DNA from 2 places in the Cronobacter muytjensii ATCC 51329 genome. Region 1 is predicted to be linked to the other one. Evidence: predicted binding sites of a transcription regulator. Region 1 holds the regulator's gene; the other holds the start of a gene.

The links. The regulator sigma-54, encoded in region 1, starts transcription at its own class of promoters, with help from an activator protein. The targets are predictions, from matches to a motif close to GTTGGCACANNTTTCGCTNT.
Region 2: the regulator sigma-54 is predicted to act here: its motif matches at 2,651-2,670, upstream of hypA (hydrogenase maturation nickel metallochaperone HypA).

What each region holds. Positions count from the first base shown of each region.
Region 1 covers NZ_CP012268.1:3,584,773-3,592,442, reverse strand. Annotated here, with positions in the region: gene elbB (isoprenoid biosynthesis glyoxalase ElbB) at 1-346, shown strand, start outside; gene mtgA (monofunctional biosynthetic peptidoglycan transglycosylase) at 343-1,071, shown strand; gene AFK63_RS16530 (hypothetical protein) at 1,215-1,781, shown strand; gene AFK63_RS16525 (hypothetical protein) at 1,808-2,245, shown strand; gene AFK63_RS16520 (hypothetical protein) at 2,549-2,980, shown strand; gene npr (PTS phosphocarrier protein NPr) at 3,041-3,313, opposite strand; gene rapZ (RNase adapter RapZ) at 3,310-4,164, opposite strand; gene ptsN (PTS IIA-like nitrogen regulatory protein PtsN) at 4,229-4,714, opposite strand; gene hpf (ribosome hibernation promoting factor) at 4,795-5,082, opposite strand; gene rpoN (RNA polymerase factor sigma-54) at 5,105-6,544, opposite strand; gene lptB (LPS export ABC transporter ATP-binding protein) at 6,642-7,367, opposite strand; gene lptA (lipopolysaccharide ABC transporter substrate-binding protein LptA) at 7,374-7,670, opposite strand, start outside.
Region 2 covers NZ_CP012268.1:2,103,952-2,111,621, reverse strand. Annotated here, with positions in the region: gene hypE (hydrogenase expression/formation protein HypE) at 1-11, opposite strand, end outside; gene hypD (hydrogenase formation protein HypD) at 8-1,129, opposite strand; gene AFK63_RS09815 (HypC/HybG/HupF family hydrogenase formation chaperone) at 1,129-1,407, opposite strand; gene hypB (hydrogenase nickel incorporation protein HypB) at 1,398-2,270, opposite strand; gene hypA (hydrogenase maturation nickel metallochaperone HypA) at 2,274-2,624, opposite strand; gene hycA (formate hydrogenlyase regulator HycA) at 2,844-3,308, shown strand; gene AFK63_RS09795 (4Fe-4S dicluster domain-containing protein) at 3,390-3,998, shown strand; gene hycC (formate hydrogenlyase subunit 3) at 3,995-5,821, shown strand; gene AFK63_RS09785 (respiratory chain complex I subunit 1 family protein) at 5,823-6,749, shown strand; gene hycE (formate hydrogenlyase subunit HycE) at 6,765-7,670, shown strand, end outside.

The sequences.
Region 1 (7,670 bases):
CTTCGCAACGCGTGGCAGTGAATGCGCGGTCGATCCGGCGCTGCACGCGCTGGCGACGGCCATGCATGCCGCGGGCAAGCCGCTCGGCTTTATCTGCATCGCGCCCGCCATGCTGCCGAAAATTCTCGCTGCGCCGCTGCGCCTGACCATCGGCACTGATATCGACACGGCCGAGTTGGTGGAAGAGATGGGCGGCGAGCATGTGCCGTGCCCGGTGGACGATATTGTGGTCGATGAAGAGAACAAGGTTCTGACCACGCCCGCCTATATGCTGGCCGAAAGCATCGACGAGGCGGCGGCAGGGATTGAGAAGCTGGTGGCGCGTCTGGTGGCGATGTGCCCATGAGTAAAGCGCGTGGCTCGCTGTTTGCTCGCCTGCGGCCTCTGCTGCTGCGGGCGTTTCTTATCGTGGCGGGCGTCTGGCTTGCCGGTATTTTGCTGTTTAGCGTTATACCGGTGCCGTTTTCCGCGGTGATGGTCGAGCGGCAGCTCTCCGCCTGGTTTAGCGGCGACTTCAGCTATGTGGCGCACTCCGACTGGGTGGGCATGGATGAGATTTCGCCGTGGATGGGGCTTGCGGTGATCGCCGCGGAAGATCAGAAATTCCCGACGCACTGGGGTTTTGATATGGCCGCTATCCAGAAAGCCGTCTCTCATAACGAGCGCAGCAGCCGCATTCGCGGGGCTTCCACACTGTCGCAGCAAACGGCAAAAAACCTGTTTTTATGGGACGGGCGCAGCTGGTTGCGCAAAGGGCTGGAGGCGGGTTTAACGCTCGGCATCGAAATTGTCTGGAGCAAGCGCCGCATCCTGACGGTCTATCTGAATATCGCAGAGTTCGGCGAAGGCGTGTTTGGCGTGGAAGAGGCGTCGCAGCGCTATTTCAACAAGCCAGCCCGCCGCCTTAGCGCATCGGAAGCAGCATTGCTCGCGGCCGTTTTGCCTAACCCGATACGTTTTAAAGTGAGCGCGCCGTCAGGCTACGTGCGTACGCGTCAGCAGTGGATTTTGCGCCAGATGCGCCAGCTTGGCGGGGAGTCCTTTAGTCCGATCCTCATGAACCGCCAGTAGAGACGCCGGATAAGCCGGGCGGAATGAGGGAACGGCCATGGCTATCACCAGGCTGGAGCAAACACTTATTGACAATGCCCGCGCCCATCAAGAGGCGCTGGCTACCTAAAATTACCGACTCCAGCAACACCAGGATGCGACCTATGAAGAACATCGCCAATATCACCTTGCACGTCTCCGGCATCGTGCTGTTCGACCCTCTGACGCTGCAGGCTTTCCTGCAACGTGTCGGTTACCAGGGCAGCGATGTGTTCGACCTGTTCATCGACGATCAGGCGATAGGGGCTCAGGCCATCGGCGAAGGGGTAGTCTTCCCCATCTACCAGATACCCGACGACGACTACGCGGTATTTCTTGAGCAAGGCGCCCTGCCGCCCGCCGGCGCACAGCGGCATTTCACCTACCAGGGCGCGCCACTGCATATGACCTCGGGTGTGCTCGTTGCGGCGGACCTCGGCGCGCTGATGGACTGGGACGCAGCGTTCTTCTGCAACTACCTGGAGAACTACCCGCTACGGCTGAAGAACAACGACTACCTGGAGGTGGCTCCGGGCCGGTATCTGGTTGCCATCAGCGGATACAGCGCACTGGCAGCGCCCCTGAATCCATTCGGCTACGGCTTGCGATTGGAGGCGGTGCAGCAATTGCCCCCAGCCCTGCCAGACGAAGACTTCGACTTCTCGCTCGAGCGCGTGATGGGCAATCCGTGAACCGGCGATTGTACGAGGAAATGACCATGCACATCGATGAACTGATTACCCTGGCGCATTACCGCAGCTTTCTCGACAGGCTGGAGCAGCAACTGGGCCAGCCGGTCGGCAGGGTGCCGTTGGAAGAAGGTCTGAGCGACTTCTACGACCACTGCCTGGAACTGGCCGGATTCGACGCCAGCGCACTGCTGGCCATCACCGAGCAGCAGCGCGAGGCGAGCCTGCGCTACATTGGCGCTAAGCTCGAGATGTTCGCCGAGCCCGAAGGCGGCAAGGACAACATCGTCAACGAGCCTCTGCCGTTGACGCTCCCGCTCGGGCACTTGATCGAGTTTGCCCTGCTTGGGCAGGGCCATGAGATTGCCGCCTACCTCAAGCAGCTGCGCATCCCCAGGGCCCAGCAATACGGCAAGCAGATTAGCGCGCTGTTCGCCCAGTTACGCACACACGATCAGCCCACCTGACCCTGGCCAGGCATGAGGGCGTCGAAAATGGAACGCTTGAAGTGGGTTGCCGAGAAGGATTGTGAAGGCTGGCTGCTTGTTCTGCCTTTGATATGGGTTTTGTACGAATTTTGAGGGCGGTTTGGGTGAGCTGCCTGTCACTGGAAAACGACCATGAACACTATCACCGGAAGGACGTAATTTATGGCCCTGATCATTGCTCACGAAACCCCCACTGAGTACGCCCCGACAGTCTCTTACAACTATTGCGGCTGCATGCCGTAGAGCGGCCGACACGTCTCGGAATTTTCAGGAAATGAAGTCGTGGAACTACTGCAGTTCTGCGAGCAAGAAGGCCACCGCCAGGGCTTGAATGATGCCCTCTGTGACCGTGTAGGGCAGCGTGAACATGCACCATTTCACCCCGCGTTCATGGGAGGCTACCCCGAGCAGACCTGGCATGATGCCTGCTGGACAGGCGTTCAACAGAACGAAGACACAGCGCCCGAGGCAATTAACGCAGAAATTCAGGAGACGTTGGTCAACCCTGACACCAGCTTTGGGTTGCGCGATGCATTGACCAGTGTCCTTGAGCGCGACCGTGCAGATGCTGTCAGCGACGCTGACTTTCTCAACGACATTATGAAGTGTCAATTCACGCGTACGCACTCAACAATCACTGACATGGACGGTATTCTCGCACGCGAGAATTACCGGCACTGCACCTTCCATAGCTGCTGTCAGCTGGTCATATAGCTCGGGCTTAACAGAGCGCGGCGCAATAGCGCAGCACGCGCTGCGCTGAGAGTAGGGCGGTCAGTCTTCGTCAAAGCCGGCGTTAAACAGCGCGATGACGGCCGCCAGCGCTTCTTTTTCCTGCGGGCCGGTGGCTTCTATCTCAATATGGCCGCCCTGGGCGGAATCGAGCATCAGCAGGGCTATCACGCTGCTGGCTTCCGCTTCGGTGCCCGCTTCATTACGCAACAGCACTTCCGCGTCAAAGCTCTGCACCAGTTCAAACAGCTTCATCGCCGGGCGGGCATGCATCCCGAGCTTATTGGTGATTTCGACAGTCTGTTTTACGGTCATGATTTGCGTTTTTCCAGCGTGCGATGGCGGGACTGAACGTTTTTGCCGCGCGAGCGGAAGTAATCCGCCAGCTGTTCGGCGATGTAGACGGAGCGGTGTTTACCACCGGTACAGCCGATGGCGACAGTCAGATAACTGCGGTTGTTGGTTTCCAGCATCGGCAACCAGAGTTCCAGATAGCTGCGCGTCTGGTAGATGAAATTGTGCACTTCGGTGTGGCGGTCGAGAAACGCCGCGACGGGCTTATCGAGACCGGTCATCGGGCGCAGTTTCGGATCCCAGTGCGGGTTTGGCAGAAAACGCACGTCAAAGACGTAATCGGCATCGATCGGAATGCCGTGCTTGAAGCCGAAGGATTCAAACACCATCGTGAGTTCACGCTCGCGCTTGCCAAGCAAGCGGGTGCGCAGCATTTCCGCCAGTTCATGCACCGACATTTCCGAGGTGTCGACAATCAGATCCGCGCGCGATCGCAGCGGCTCCAGCAGATCGTTTTCTTCATCAATGGCGCTTTCGAGCGACAGGTTTTTGCTGGAGAGCGGATGCAGGCGGCGCGTGTCGCTGTAGCGGCGAATCAGCGTGTTGCGATCGGCGTCGAGGAACAGCAGTTGCGGAGAGAACGCGTCCGGCAGGTTATTCATCGCCTGCTCAAACACCTCCGGGGATTCCGGCATATTACGAACGTCGATGCTCACCGCGGCGGATATCTGCCTTTCTGAAAGCGTGCGCGCCAGTTCAGGCAGCAGCACGACAGGCAGGTTATCGACGCAGTAGAACCCCATATCTTCCAGTGCACGCAGGGCGACCGATTTCCCTGACCCTGAACGTCCACTGACGATCATCAGAACCATCTGCTGTTTCTCCACACTTCAGACCGGTTAACCGGCGCCTCCTGGATTGTGCCTTTCAGCACGGTCATTCACTCTCTTCACTGGTTTCAGTGATTATCTGGTAGAGCTCTTCATCGCTTTGCGCGGCACGCAGACGACGGCAAATCGTTTTGTCCGCCAGTCTTTTAGCCACCAGCGACAGCGTATGCAGATGCGTTTTGGTTTGATCCGCCGGCACCAGCAGCGCGAAGAGGAGATCGACAGGCTGGTTATCGATGGCGTCAAAAGCAATCGGCGTTTCGAGCTGGACGAAAACGCCTACGGCGCGCAGCGTATCTTCTTCAAGCTTGCCGTGCGGAATGGCGATGCCGTTGCCGATCCCGGTACTTCCCATCCGCTCACGGGTAAGGATCGCTTCAAACACTACCTGCGGCGGCAGGCTAAGCTGCTTTGCCGCCAGCTCGCTGATAATCTCCAGGGCGCGTTTTTTACTCTGGCAGTGTACGCCGCTGCGGGTGCATTCCTGGTTTAAAACATTGCTCAATGGCAGAGCGGAATCATTATTCATCATAATTTCACCTAAGCGTTCTCTGGTGCGACGACCCGCCAGACGGGCCGGGCCGTCGATGTCCCAGCGAAACGCCCGGACAATTAATGTTGTTTCAGTTTATCTTTGTGTTTAGTGAGCTGCCGCGCCAGTTTATCAATCAAACCGTCGATGGCGGCGTACATATCCTGGCCTTCCGAACTGGCATGCAGCTCCCCGCCGTTCACATGCAGGGTGGCGTCGGCGATTTGCGTCACCTTTTCCACCTTCAGCACAATATAGACCTGATTAATCCTTTCGAAATACTGCTCCAGCTTGGCGAATTTGGTGGTGACAAACTCGCGCAGCGCTTCGGTGATTTCGACGTTATGTCCTGTGATGTTGAGCTGCATAGTGTCTTCCTTATCGGTTGAGTCAGACCAGCTGTTTGCGCTGGTTTGACGGCGGTATGGATAAAGACTCTCGATACTTCGCAACGGTACGGCGGGCCACCATGATCCCCTGCTCTGACAGCATAGACGTCAGTTTGCTGTCGCTTAAGGGTTTCGCGGGGTTTTCCGCTGCAATCAACTTCTTCACCAGCGCGCGAATAGCCGTGGACGAGGCTTCGCCGCCGCCCTCGGTGTTCACGTGACTTGAGAAGAAATACTTCAATTCGAAAATGCCGCGCGGGCTGTGCAGATATTTTTGGGTAGTAACGCGGGAGATAGTGGACTCATGCATCTCCACCGCCTGGGCGATATCCGCCAGCACCATCGGCTTCATATACTCTTCGCCCTGTTCGAAGAACGCCTGCTGCTGTTCAACGATGCAGCGGCTGACGCGCAGCAGCGTGTCGTTACGGCTTTCCAGGCTTTTAATCAGCCATTTCGCCTCTTGCAGGTTGCTGCGGATGAACTGGTTGTCAGATTCATTACGCCCGCTATTAGACATCGCGGCGTACTGCTGATTGATTTTGAGCCGGGGAATGCTGTCGGAATTGAGTTCCACTACCCAACGGCCATTATGCTTGCGCACCAGCACGTCCGGGATGACATATTCCGGCTCGCCAGTCTGGATAGACTGGCCGGGACGCGGATCGAGCGACTGGATCAGGTTCACCGCTTCTTTCAGCACATCCTCTTTCAGGCGCGTGACGCGCATCAGGCTGCGAAAGTCATGATTGGCTAACAGGTCGAGGTGATCGCTGACTATCTGCCGCGCCTGCGCCAGAAAGGGCGTGTCGGCGCTGAACTGCGAAAGTTGTATCAACAGGCAGTCGCGCAGATCGCGGGCGGCGACGCCGACCGGATCGAAACGCTGCACGCGCTTGAGCACAGCCTCAATCTCTTCGGGGCCGATATCGTCATCGTTGTCGCCCATGCCGTCGAGAATATCCTGCACCGTGACGGTGAGGTAGCCGGTGTCGTCCACCGCGTCGACGATCGCTGTGGCGATCGCGCGGTCGGTATCGGAAAAGGGCGTCAGTTGCACCTGCCACATCAGGTAATCCTGAAGGCTCTGGGTCGTTTCGCCCTGATAGACCGGCAGTTCGTCGTCGATATAGTCGGTGCCCGTGCCTGACGGCGTGCCGGCGGTGTAGATTTCGTCCCAGCTGGCGTCAAGCGGCAGCTCGTCCGGCATCTCTTTTTGCTCCAGCGCTTCGGCGGTATCCAGCCCTTCGTTGTCCTGCGTTTCCTGAGTGGCAATTTCGTCGTGAATGTCGGTTTGCTCAAGCAGGGGATTAATTTCCAGCGCCTGTTGCAACTCCTGCTGGAGTTCCAGCGTGGACAACTGCAACAAGCGAATGGCCTGCTGCAACTGCGGCGTCATGGCGAGCTGTTGGCTAAGCCTTAGTTGCAAACCTTGCTTCATATTCAGAGCAAAAATCCTCAGGTGTAAACGTCAAATAAGACCTGTCGCGGCGGGGCGCGCTGGGTGGCGCGCCGTTTCTGCCTGTTGCTCTACCCTATCAGAGTCTGAACTCTTCCCCAAGATATACGCGTTTAACCTGTTCATCCTGCAGAATATCGTCGGGCGTGCCGTGGGCGATAAGGTGCCCCTGGCTGACGATATAGGCGCGCTCGCACACCGCCAGCGTTTCACGCACGTTATGGTCGGTGATAAGCACGCCAAGGCCGCTGTCGCGCAGATGCTCAATGATACGTTTGATATCGATAACCGAAATCGGGTCGACGCCCGCAAAGGGTTCGTCAAGCAGGATGAATTTCGGGTTCGCCGCCAGCGCGCGGGCAATCTCCACGCGACGGCGTTCGCCGCCGGAGAGCGACTGGCCGAGGCTGTCGCGCAGATGGTCGATATGGAACTCTTCCATCAGCTCTTTGGCACGATCTTCGCGCTGCTCGGCGCTGAGATCGTCGCGAATTTGCAGAACGGCCATCAGGTTGTCGTAGACGCTCAGACGGCGGAAAATGGACGCCTCCTGCGGCAGATAACCGATGCCGCGACGCGCGCGGGCGTGCAGCGGCAGCAAGCTGATATCTTCGTCATCAATAATGATGTTGCCGGCGTCGCGCGGCACAATGCCCACGACCATGTAGAACGTGGTGGTTTTACCCGCGCCGTTCGGGCCAAGCAGGCCGACAATCTCGCCTGAGTTCACCGTCAGGCTGACATCTTCCACTACGCGGCGGCCCTTGTAGGCTTTCGCCAGGTGTTTCGCAATGAGTGTTGCCATAAGGGTTTAGTTGCTCTTGTTCTGATTCGGCGCCTGAGCGGCGTTGTCTTTATTCTGCAGCTGCGACGGCACCAGTACGGTGGTCACGCGTTTGCCTTTCTCGCTGAACGCCTGCATTTTCTGCTCTTTCACGAGATAGGTGATTTTGTCGCCTTTGATATTGCTGTCGAGCTGCTCAAGGTAGGCGTTGCCGGTCAGCACGACGAAATCGTTTTGCAGCTCGTAGTGCATCGTTGAGGCATGGCCTTTAACCGGTTTGCCGTTGTCCTGCATCTGGTAGAAAGTGGCAGGATTACCGTAACC
Region 2 (7,670 bases), 1.5 Mb from region 1:
ATCGTGTTCATGCTTCGCATTCCTCTGAACGATATTGATACCACGCCGCGCAGGCGCCCTCCGAAGAGACCATCAGCGCGCCGAAGGCGTTTTGCGGGTTGCAGCGCGTGCCGAACAGCGGGCACCCGGCAGGTTTGCAGCGCCCGGTTAACACATCGCCGCAGCGGGCGAGCGGCGAATCATTGACCTGCTGCGGCGCAGGCGTGAAATGCGCCTCGGCGTCAAAAGCGCGGTATGGCGCGCGTAGCCGCACACCGGAGTGGGGGATAACACCGAGGCCGCGCCATTCGCTGTCGCCTTCGACGCAAAACACCGCGTCGATCGCCTGTTGCGCCGCCGGGTTGCCCGCATCCGGCACCACGCGGCGGTACTGGTTCTCCACAAGGCTTTTCCCGGCGATGCGCTGCTCCACCAGCATCAGTACGCCCTGCAGCAGATCCAGCGGCTCGAAACCGGCGACCACCAGCGGGCGGGCGAAACGTCCGGCGATAAAATCGTACGGCCCGGTGCCGATCACCATGCTGACATGCCCCGGCGCCAGAAAGGCGTCGGTCTGGTTATCGGGCTGCTCCAGCAGGCTTTGCAGGGTCGGGATCAGCGTGATGTGCTGGCAGAAAAAGTAAAAGTTCCCGACGCCGCGCGCTTTCGCCTGCATCAACGTCAGCGCGGTGGCGGGCATGGTGGTTTCAAAGCCTAAACCAAAGAACACGACCTCACGCTGCGGATGCTGTTCGGCGATGCGTAGCGCATCCATCGGCGAGTAGACGATACGCACATCCGCGCCCTGCGCGTTAGCCTGTAACAGCGAGCCGTTTTTACCGGGTACGCGCATCGCGTCGCCGAAGGTGCAGAAGATAACGCCGGGGCGGCGGGCAATTTCGGTGGCGTTATCGATGCGTCCCATCGGCAGCACGCAGACCGGACAGCCCGGCCCGTGTATGAATTCGATGTTCTCCGGCAGCAGGCGGTCGAGGCCGAATTTAAAAATGGCGTGCGTATGGCCGCCGCACACCTCCATGATGTGCAGCGGATGCTGCGCGGTAGTGGAGAGCAGGGCCGCGCGCTCGCGCAGCCGGTCAACTAAGCGCAGCACCTGGTCGGGGTTGCGGTATTCATCAACAAAGCGCATCAGCGGTTCTCCTCGCCATACAGCAGCGCGCCGACATCCGGCTCCACCTCAAACATGTTTTGCAGCGCCTCTAACGTCTCGCGCGCGTCGCGCTCGTTAATCAGGCTCATGGCGAAGCCGACATGCACCAGCACCCACTGACCAAGACGCGGCGCGCCCGCGTCGTCATGCGTGCCCACCAGCGTCAGATCCACTTCGCGCGTGACGCCGCACACCTCGACGCGGGCGAGATTGCCCGTAAGCAGTTCGCAGACCTGCCCCGGAATGCCTATGCACATCGCTGTTCCTCCAGCCAGGAAAGCCAGGCGCTCATGCCGTCGCCGCGAGTGGCGGAGACCAGCAAGATAGTGATATCCGGATTGACCTCGCGCGCGTACGCCATGCATTTTTCGACGTCGAAATTCAGGTACGGCAGGAGATCCACTTTATTGAGCAGCATCAGCGAGGCGGCGGCGAACATATGCGGGTATTTAAGCGGCTTGTCTTCGCCCTCCGTCACTGAGAGCACCGCCACTTTGTGGCGCTCGCCGAGATCGAATCCGGCCGGGCAGACAAGGTTGCCGACATTTTCGATAAACAGCACGCCGCCCTGCTCAAGCGGCAGGCGCGCCATCGCGTCCTGCACCATCTGCGCGTCGAGATGACACCCTTTGCCAGTATTGACCTGGATAGCTGGCGTGCCGGTGGCGCGAATGCGCTCGGCGTCGTTCACCGTCTGCTGGTCGCCTTCAATCACCGCGCAGGCGGTGGCGCCCCGCAGGCGTCTGAGCGTTTCGGTCAGCAGCGTGGTCTTGCCCGAGCCGGGGCTTGAGACGAGATTCAGCGCCAGCTGCCCGCGCGCGGCGAGGCGCTGGCGATTGCGCTGCGCTATCTGGTTGTTCTTATCCAGCACATTGATTTCTATCTCGACCATTTTGCGCTGGCTCAAGCCGGGCGCGTGGGTGCCCGCTTCGCCGTGACCATAATCCAGGCAGCCCTGCGGCGCGACGGCGGGCGTAAACGCGGTAAGGTCAACCGTGGTGATGGGGGCCGCAATGCGTCGGGCGGCGGCGAAGGGGGCTTTGCGAAATGGCGAGTGCGGGTCGCGCTCGTCGCCTTCTATATAAAGGTTGCCGTGCTGGCAACCGCAGGTCGTACACATTTTCTACTCCTGTTCTATTTCCAGACGCTTGATTTGCACGCTGTCATCGGCGTCGATACGCAGATCCGCGCGGTGACAATGCGGGCAGCGGCGAACCAGCGAGGTCAGTAGCCGAACGTCGCGCTGGCAGTGGGGGCACCAGCAGTGCGCCTCCTGCTGGCTGAGATGAAGCTGGCAGCCTTCGGCGCGCGTGTCGCGACACGCCAGTTCAAAACAAAATTCCAGCGCGCCGCGCTCGACGCAGGAGAACGCGCCGATTTCCAGCCACACGCCGGTCACCTTGCGCGCGTTAAGCTGCTGCGCCTGCTGTTCGATAATTTCAACTGCCCGCTGGCAGAGTGTGAGTTCATGCATAACGCCTCCGATAAGATGCGCTCAACAATGCAATAACGGTGCCAGTACAGATAAAGGCGGGCGGCGGGCTGTCGCGGCGGGTGTCGAGCCTGTCGAAATGACATGTCGTGACAGAACAGGCGGCATGACGATTTTTAATAAAACCTTAAAATACAATCAGATAAAAAGTGGCATGGTTCCTGCTAAACAGCGCTATCTCTGTTAAATGAGCGAGTAACCATGATCCTCTCCGAATTAAGCCAGAAGGCGGAAGTTATCGCCGACCGTCACCGCTGTTTACAGGCGCACTGGCATACCTACTGCAACACGCTGGTCCAGGCGATCACGCTGTCACGCCAGAAACTGCACCATTCTCTCGGCTGCGAACCGCAGAACGGGCTGTGCTTTTTTTTGTTCGAACATTTCGCTGTCCGCGTGGAGCAGGCCGAAGGCTTTCACTCTCGCACTATTCATTATGTGATAGCCCGCCGCGACGGGCGCGAAGAGACGCTGCTCGCCACGGCGCAACTTGACGCGCAGGGCCTGCTGGACGGCACGGTCGATATCCGCGACCGCGAGCAGGTGCTGGCGCACTACCTCGATAACATCGGGGCGCTCTATGACGCGCTTTACGACGCGGTACAGCATGACGCGCCGCTGCGCATCAGCGAGATCCTGACGGCCCGCGATGCGCCGTCACATTAACAGGACGACATGTCGGGACTGTCGAAATTGCCCGCCATCGTCACTTTTCGTCAAAAATGACTATCACCGGAGGAACCGCTGGTGAACCGTTTTATCATTGCCGACTCCACGCTCTGTATCGGCTGCCACACCTGCGAGGCCGCCTGTTCCGAGACGCACCGCCTGCATGGTCTGCAATCCAGGCCGCGTTTGACGGTTATGCGTAATCAGCAAGACTCCGCGCCGCAGCTCTGCCATCACTGTGAAGACGCGCCCTGCTCGCAGGTCTGCCCGGTGAGCGCCATCACCCGCGAGGCGGGGGCTATCCAGCTTAACGAGAGCCTGTGCGTCAGTTGCAAACTCTGCGGCATCGCCTGTCCGTTTGGCGCCATTGAATTTTCCGGCAGCCGACCGCTGCATATTCCGGCCAACGTCAACAGCCCGAAGGCGCCGCCTGCGCCACCGGCCCCTGCGCGCGTCGGCGCGTTTCTTGACTGGACGCCCGGCGTGCGCGCCGTGGCGGTGAAATGCGATCTCTGCCAGTTTGACGACGAAGGCCCGGCCTGCGTGCGCACCTGTCCAACCCGCGCGCTGAAGCTTGTCGATAACCATGACATCGCCCGCGCCAGCCGCCGCAAACGCGAACTGACCATTAACGCCGAACCCGGCGACCTCTCGCTGCTGATGTCGCCGCGCGGAGGAGAACAATGAACGCGATTTCCTTTTATCAGGGGGCGCTGGCGGCTTTTGGCGCCGGGCTGCTCCTCGCGCTGCTGACGGCCTGGCACAAGCCGCTCAGCGCACGGCTTGCCGGGCTTGGCGGCGCGCTGGGGTGCCTGTGTGCGGCTGCGGCGGGCGGCCTGCTGCTCGTTCACAGCAGCCTCGGGCCGCTTGCCACGCAGGTCGGCAATCTTGATGTGCGCCTGACTGCGTTCAACGCTATCTGGCTTGCCACCCTCGGCCTGCCCGGGTTCTTTATCTGCCTCTTCACGCTGGTGACGCCACGCGACGGCGAGACGCGCGCCAGCGGCGCGCTGATGAATTTGCTGCTGGGCGCGGCGATGCTGGCCGTTACCGTACAGAGCCTCGGCGCGCTGGTGGTTATCGTGGAGATCATGGCGCTCGCCGCCGTATTCCTGACCCCCGACAGCGCGAGCGGCAAGCTCTGGTTCGCCCTCGGACGGCTCGGCACGCTGCTGCTCACATTGGCGTGCTGGCTGCTGTGGCGGCAATACGGCACCCTCGATATCCTGGCGTTAAGCTCGCTTACGGCCGGACAGCCGTTCGGCGCGGGCGTCTGGCTGCTGGGTCTTGTCGGGTTCGGTCTGCTCGCGGGCATCGTGCCGCTGCATGGCGGCGTGGTACAGGCGCATGCGCAGGCCACCGCGCCCGCCGCCGCGCTCTTTTCCGCCGTGGTGCTGAAAGTGGGGCTTTACGGCATTGTGATTTTCTCGCTGATGAACGCCGCGCTGCCGCTCTGGTGCGCCGTGCTGGTACTGCTGCTTGGCATGCTCACCGCCTTTATCGGCGGGCTCTACGCGCTGATGGAGCACAACATCAACCGCCTGCTGGCGTACCACACGCTTGAGAATATCGGGATTATCCTGCTGGGGCTCGGCGCGGGGCTTGCGGGGATTTCGCTTGGCGAGCCTGCGCTCGTGGCGCTGGGGCTGGTCGGCGGGCTTTATCATCTTTTCAACCACAGCCTTTTCAAAACCACGCTGTTTCTCGGCGCGGGCGCGGTGTTTCATCGCACAGGGCTTCGCGATATCGAAAAGCTTGGCGGTATCGGTAAAACCATGCCGCTGGTGTCGCTCTCGATGCTGGTGGGCCTGATGGCGATGGCCGCGCTGCCGCCGCTGAACGGCTTTGCCGGCGAGTGGGTGATTTACCAGGCTTTCTTTCACCTCGGCGCGCAGCCGCTGTTTGTCGCGCGTCTGCTCGGCCCGCTGCTGGCGGTAGGGCTTGCCATTACCGGCGCGCTGGCGGTGATGTGTATGGCGAAAGTCTATGGCGTGACGTTCCTCGGCGCGGCGCGTACGCCTGCCGCGGAAAACGCCGTCGACGCGCCCTGGCTGATGCGCGGGTGCGTGGCGGGGCTTGCGCTCTGCTGCCTTGCAGGCGGCATCGCCGCGCCGTGGCTGCTGCCGCTGGTGGGCCGCGCCGTTCCGCTGGCGCTCGTGACTCCGGGCACGACCGTCTCGCAACCGGTGATGACGCTACTGCTGGTAGGCTCGCTGCTGCTGCCGTTCCTGCTGATGACGCTCTTTAAAGGTGAACGGCTGGCGTCGCGCGCGCGCGGTGCCGCGTGGGTCTGCGGCTATGACCATGAACAGGCGATGGTCATCACCGCCCACGGTTTCGCCCGGCCCGTCAAGGCCGCGTTCGCGCCGCTGATAGCGCTTCGCAACACCCTTAACCCGGCGCGCTGGGTGCCCGGCTGGCAGAGCGCCTGCCTGCCCGCGCTCTGTCGCCGTCTGGCGCTGGTCGAGCTGGCCGTGCTGCTGGTGGTCGTGATTTCACGGGGAGTCTGACATGCAAAATATTCTTTTCGCTCTCATTCAGGCGCTGGCGCTGTTCGCCTGCGCGCCGCTGCTGTCGGGCGTCACCCGCGTGGCGCGCGCGCGGATGCATAACCGGCGCGGGCCGGGCGTGCTTCAGGAGTATCGCGACCTGTTCAAGCTGCTGGGCCGCCAGAGCGTGGCCCCTGCGGCCGCCGGCTGGGTGTTTCGCTTCACGCCGTTCGCCATGCTGGCGGTCATGCTGACCATCGCCGCCGCGCTGCCTGTGGTGACGGTCAGCTCGCCGCTGCCGGAGGCTGGCGATTTGATAACGCTGGTCTATCTCTTCGCCATCGCGCGTTTCTTTTTCGCCATCGCCGGGCTCGATACCGGTAGCCCGTTTACGGCGATTGGCGCGAGCCGCGAGGCGATGCTTGGCGTGCTGGTGGAGCCGATTCTGCTGCTCGGCCTGTGGGTCGCCGCGACGGTGGCGGGCTCGACGCATATCAGCCATATCGCCGCGACGGTTTACCACTGGCCTGTCGCGCACAGCCTGCCGCTGCTGCTGGCGCTCGCCGCCTGCGCCTTCGCCACGTTTATCGAGATGGGCAAGCTGCCGTTCGACCTCGCCGAAGCCGAGCAGGAGTTACAGGAAGGGCCGCTCTCCGAGTACAGCGGCGCGGGCTTTGCGCTCCTGAAATGGGGCATCAGCCTGAAGCAACTGGTGGTGTTGCAGATGTTTGTCGGCGTGTTCCTGCCCTGGGGGCAGATGACGAGCGTGACCGTGAGCGGCGGCCTGCTGGCGCTGGCGCTTGCGGTAATAAAACTGCTGGTGGGCGTGCTGGTAATGGCGCTGTTTGAAAACAGCATGGCGCGCCTGCGTTTTAACGCCGTCTCGCGCGTCACCTGGACCGGTTTTGGTCTGGCCTTTTTAGCTTTCGTCTCCTTGCTGGCGGCGTGATAAGAGAACTGAACGATGTCTGAAGAAAAAACAGGGCAACACTATCTGCGCGCGCTGCACGAGGCGTTTCCCGGCGTGGTGCTTGATGAAGCCTGGCAAACCCGCGACCAGCTGACGGTCACGGTGAAAATCAATTATCTGCCGGAGGTGGTGGCGTTTCTTTACTACCAGCAGGGCGGCTGGCTGTCGGTGCTGTTCGGCAATGACGAACGTAAGCTCTGCGGCAGTTACGCAGTCTACTACGTGCTCTCGATGGAGCAGGGCGTGAAGTGCTGGATAACCGTGCGGGTGGAGGTGGATGCCAGTAAACCGGAGTTTCCGTCCGTGACGCCGCGCGTGCCTGCCGCCGTCTGGGGCGAGCGCGAAGTGCGTGATATGTACGGGCTTATCCCGGTCGGCCTGCCGGACGAGCGCCGCCTGGTGCTGCCGGACGACTGGCCGGACTCGCTCTATCCCCTGCGTAAAGACAGCATGGATTACCGTCAGCGCCCGGCGCCGACCAGTGATAAAGAGACCTACGAGTTTATCAATGAGCTGGGCGACGCCAAAAACAATGTGGTGCCGATAGGCCCGCTCCATGTCACCTCCGACGAGCCGGGCCACTTCCGGCTCTTTGTCGATGGCGAAAATATTATCGATGCCGACTACCGGCTCTTTTACGTGCATCGCGGCATGGAGAAACTCGCCGAAACCCGTATGGGCTACAACGAAGTGACGTTTCTCTCCGACCGCGTCTGCGGCATCTGCGGCTTTGCCCACAGCACGGCGTACACCACGTCGGTGGAGAACGCGATGGGCATTCAGGTGCCGGAACGCGCGCAGATGATCCGCGCCATTCTGCTGGAGGTGGAGCGCCTGCACAGCCATCTGCTCAACCTCGGCCTGGCGTGCCACTTCGTTGGGTTCGACTCCGGGTTTATG